DNA from 2 places in the Streptomyces sp. NBC_01445 genome. Region 1 is predicted to be linked to the other one. Evidence: riboswitches for the same ligand, from Rfam matches in the RefSeq annotation. Region 1 holds a riboswitch; the other holds the start of a gene.
The links. A riboswitch is a leader RNA that binds a small molecule or an ion and turns the genes downstream of it on or off. The one in region 1 is predicted to bind cyclic di-AMP.
Positions count from the first base shown of each region.

Region 2: it holds a riboswitch for cyclic di-AMP, as region 1 does, so the genes downstream of both, OG574_RS27560 (transglycosylase family protein) here and OG574_RS20830 (C40 family peptidase) in region 1, are expected to answer to the same signal.

Region 1 covers NZ_CP109485.1:4,600,212-4,602,406, reverse strand. Annotated here, with positions in the region: gene OG574_RS20830 (C40 family peptidase) at 1-970, opposite strand, end outside; cyclic di-AMP (ydaO/yuaA leader) riboswitch at 979-1,142, opposite strand; gene pcrA (DNA helicase PcrA) at 1,396-2,195, shown strand, end outside.
Region 2 covers NZ_CP109485.1:6,032,777-6,034,971, reverse strand. Annotated here, with positions in the region: gene OG574_RS27560 (transglycosylase family protein) at 282-959, opposite strand; cyclic di-AMP (ydaO/yuaA leader) riboswitch at 964-1,135, opposite strand; gene OG574_RS27555 (transglycosylase family protein) at 1,305-2,195, opposite strand, start outside.

The sequences.
Region 1 (2,195 bases):
TGACCTGGTCCCAGGTCGTGCGCGGCAGCGTGATGCCGGCCGCCTTCCACGCGGCCTGCGTAAGGCCCGAGCAGTCGTACGAGTCCGGGCCCGTGGCGCCCCACACGTACGGCTTGCCCATCTGGGACTCGGCGAAGTCGATGACCTTCGCGGCCTTGGTGGCGTAACCGCCGCTGGTGCTCCCGGAGCCCGTCCCCGAACCGGTGCCGGTGCCCGGGTTCTCCTTCTGGCGCGCCTCCTCGGCCGCCTTGCGCTTGGCCTCCGCCTCGGCCTGCTGACGCGCCAGCTCCTCCGCCTTCTTCCTGGCGGCCTCCTGCTTCTTCTTCTCGATCGCCGCGAGCCGCGCCTTCTCCTCGGCGGTCAGCTTCGACAGGAGTTCGCGGGCGTCACCGAGCTTCTGCTGGACGTCCCTCTTCGTGCTCTTGAGCGTGGCCTGCGAAGTGGTCAGCGTCTCCAGGCTCTTGGCCGCCTCCGTGCGCTTCTTCGTGGTGGCGGCCTGCTCGGTCTGGTAGTCGTCGACGGCCTTCTTCTGGCGGCTCGTGAGCCGGCTCATCAGCTGGTCCTGGTCGAAGTAGTCCTGCGCGTCGTCGGCGAGGAGCAGCGTCGCGGTGTCGGAGACGGCGCCCGTGCGGTACTGGGCCGCGGCGAAGGTGCCGAGCTCCTGGCGGGCCTTGTTGAGCTTCTCGGTGCGCTGCGCGACGTCGTCGAGCAGCTCGCCGACGCGCTTCTGCTGCTTGGTGGTGCGCTCCTTGGCCGCGTTGTACTTCTCCGTGGCCACGCCCGCCTGGTGGTAGAGGGTGTCGACCTTCTTCTGGACCTCTTCCAGGCTCGGCTTCGGCGGCGCCGAGGGGGCGGCGGTCGCGGTCTGCGAGAGCAGGGCAATGGAGGTGAGGGCCGCCGTGGTGATGCCGGCGACGGGGGCCGTGCGGGGGCCGGCTGTTCTGGTGCGCGGCTTGCGGTGCGACGCCAAGGGTCGCGTCTCCTTCCCATGACCGCCTACCGGGTTAGCTGTCGGGTTCGGGCGGAGATTCGGAAGGCTGCCCTACGGCCGTGCCCTGACGGGTCGTCGGCCGATTCACCCCAAAGGTCGTGGGTCCCCGGTTTCATGCCTCTCGGCGTACTGAACTCAGCGGGGGCGACCCGCTCGCGGCGCGGTTGCCGGCGGGGGGACGGGCGGCCCGCGGAGCACGCTAGCCAACTCGTGTGGCTGCTGTGAAGGTTGATGTTCGATATGCCCGATACATTTTCGTGACCTTCGGCAATCTTGTTCGTGACCTCCGGTAACCCTCGCTGAGGGTAATTACCGCACTACGAGAGGTGGCCGGGCGCGTGAAGTCGGGGGAAGTTTCCGGGACGGCCGTGGGTGTCAGTGGGGCGGCCTAGACTCGTAGAGCGATGAGCAGCCTCTTTGACGACAGCTTCCTGGCGGACCTCACGGCTTCGAAGGCCAGTGAGGAGCATGCCCCGCCGCCGCCCGAGGACGACACGGCTCCGGAGCATGTTCCGGACGACTTGTTCGACGGGAAGTTCGACGTGCCCCCGGCCAGAGACGAGTACTACCGGGACGGCGCCCCACGCCCGGCGCTCGACCCGGCGGCGCTCCTCGACGGGCTGAACGAGAACCAGAAGGCGGCCGTCGTCCACGGCGGCTCCCCGCTGCTCATCGTGGCGGGCGCGGGTTCCGGCAAGACCCGCGTGCTCACGCACCGCATCGCTTACCTCCTCGGCGAGCGCGGTGTGCACCCCGGCCAGATCCTCGCGATCACGTTCACGAACAAGGCCGCGGGCGAGATGAAGGAGCGCGTCGAGTCCCTCGTCGGCCCGCGGGCGAACGCGATGTGGGTGTCGACGTTCCACAGCGCCTGCGTCCGCATCCTGCGCCGCGAGTCGAAGAAGCTCGGCTTCACATCGTCGTTCTCGATCTACGACGCCGCCGACTCCAAGCGCCTCATGGCCCTGGTCTGCCGCGACCTCGACCTGGACCCCAAGAAGTTCCCGCCGAAGTCGTTCAGCGCCAAGATCTCGAACCTGAAGAACGAGCTGATCGACGAGGAGGACTTCGCGGCTCAGGCCGCCGACGGCTTCGAGAAGACCCTCGCCCAGGCCTATGCGATGTACCAGTCCCGCCTCCGCGAGGCGAACGCGCTGGACTTCGACGACCTGATCATGACGACGGTGCACCTCCTGCGCGCCTT
Region 2 (2,195 bases), 1.4 Mb from region 1:
GCATGGTCCGGCAACACCTGAGCCTATCCGGCTCCAGGCATCGGCCAGCCGACCGACCGGCCCGTGGACAAAACCGAGAGCGAATTGTTTCCGAACGGAACAAAAAGTCCCGGCCGACAACGGACGAAAGCCCAGGACCCCTCACACACCAAAGCCCCGCCCCGGGCGCGACGGGGGAATGCGCACCCGGGGCGGGGAGTCCTTGGGGGAACCTGGCGTGGTACCGGCCGTCCGCCGAAAGCCGGTACCCGAGCGGCCTGGGGCCGCTGCTCCTCTCCTACTTACTTGAGGTGGAGCTGCTGGCCCGGGTAGATCAGGTCGGCGTCCTCGACGATGTCCTTGTTCAGCTTGAAGAGCTTCGCCCAGCCGCCCTTGGTGTGGTGCGCCTCGGCGATGGTGCTGAGCGTGTCGCCGGCCTTCACCTTGTACTCGCCGTCACCCTTCTTGACCTTCTTGCCGGCCGGGGTCTCGACGGTCTTCTTCGACTTCTGCTTCGCGGCAGGCGCCTTGCGCTCCTGGCTGCGGGTGGTCGGCTGCTCGGCCTTGCGCTCCGGCTGCGGGGCGGCGGCCGGGGCGGAGCCGGTCGAGGCGGCGGACAGGCCCACGCCGCAGCTCGGCCAGGCACCCTTGCCCTGGCTGGCCAGGACCTTCTCGGCGACGGCTATCTGCTGCGCCTTGGAGGCCTTGTCGGCGGTGGAGGCGTACGCGGTGCCGCCGTACGCGGCCCACGTGGACGAGGAGAACTGGAGGCCGCCGTAGTAGCCGTTGCCCGTGTTGATCGACCAGTTGCCGCCGGCCTCGCACTGCGCGACCGCGTCCCACTCGGAGGCGGTGGCGGCGGAGGCACCGGTGGCACCCATCAGCGGGACGGCGACAGCGGCACCGGCGACACCGGCGAGCGTGGCGACGCGAACGGCCTTGGACGGGCGGCGGTGCTTGCCCTTGCTGGAAAACAGCATCGAGAGATCCCCTCACCGACGCCTACGAGGTGAGCTGTCGGGTTCGGGCCGGATGAGTGCCCGGTCGCACGTCCTGCGTGCGACTTAACCCCAAGCCGGTCGTCCGGCCGTCTCTCAACGGCCGGGGCCGGCACTTACCTTGGGTCCCCCGCTCCTGCCTACGGCGCTTACGCGACGACTGTTCCCGTACGGACATTGGCAGGATTCGGCGTGACATCCGACGGGGCCCGCTGTGGCGAGCGGTGATGACCGTAAGCAGTGGATCGCCGGAATTTCAAAGACGATCAGGGCCTTTGAGACCCATCTCTCACTCTCGCCAAAGCGGACATTCAGCCCGAACTGCCGCTACTTTTCGCCCGATTCGAGCCCAAGATCCAGACTCTGACCAGGAAGGATGAGGTCCGGGTCGGCACCCACCGTCTTCTTGTTCTCGGCATACAGAGCGGCCCATCCGCCGTCCACGTCATGGGTGTCGGCGATGTCCCAGAGGTTGTCGCCGGCGCGCACGGTGTAGGCACCTTCGTCCTGATTCGCCTGCTTACGCCCGCTTTCGTCGCCGCGTGAGGCATGGCGGCCCGAGCCGTCGTCGGCGCGCAAGGAGTCCGCGGTGTCGTCCGCGGCGGCGTCGCCGCGGTGCCGGCCGGAGGCGGGCGGGGTGGCCGCGTCCGAGCCGGCGGAGGTCTCCGGCGAGGGCGTCGCGGGGGTCGAAGTCGAGCCGTCCCGGCCGGACTTGTCACCCTTGGAGTCATCCGAGGTGTTACCTGCGGTATCACCCGTCTTGTCGTGATTCTTCTCTCGGGAGGTGTCCTTCGCACCCGAGGAAGCGGAGTCCGACGGCTCGTCGCTCGCGTCCCCCTTCGCGGCGCCGTCCGCCGCGTCGTCGCTCCCGGAGTCACCGGCCGACGCCGACGGGGTCGGCAGGGCCGCCCCGGGGTCGACATCGGCGGCGGCGGCGTCCGCCGTGAGCCCCGAGGTGACCGAGCAGACCGGCCATGCCCGCGGGCCCTGGTCGGCGAGGACCTTCTCGGCGACGGCGATCTGCTGCGAGCGGCTGGCCTGGTCGGCGCGCGGCGCGAAGTCGAGGCCGCCGTAGTTCTCCCAGGTCTCCTGGGAGAACTGGAGCCCGCCGTAATAGCCGTTGCCCGGATCGGCGCTCCAGGAGCCGCCGCTCTCACACTCGGCGAGCTTGTCCCATGTGGCCGTCGACGCGGCGCTCGCGCTGGTCGCGCCGAGCAG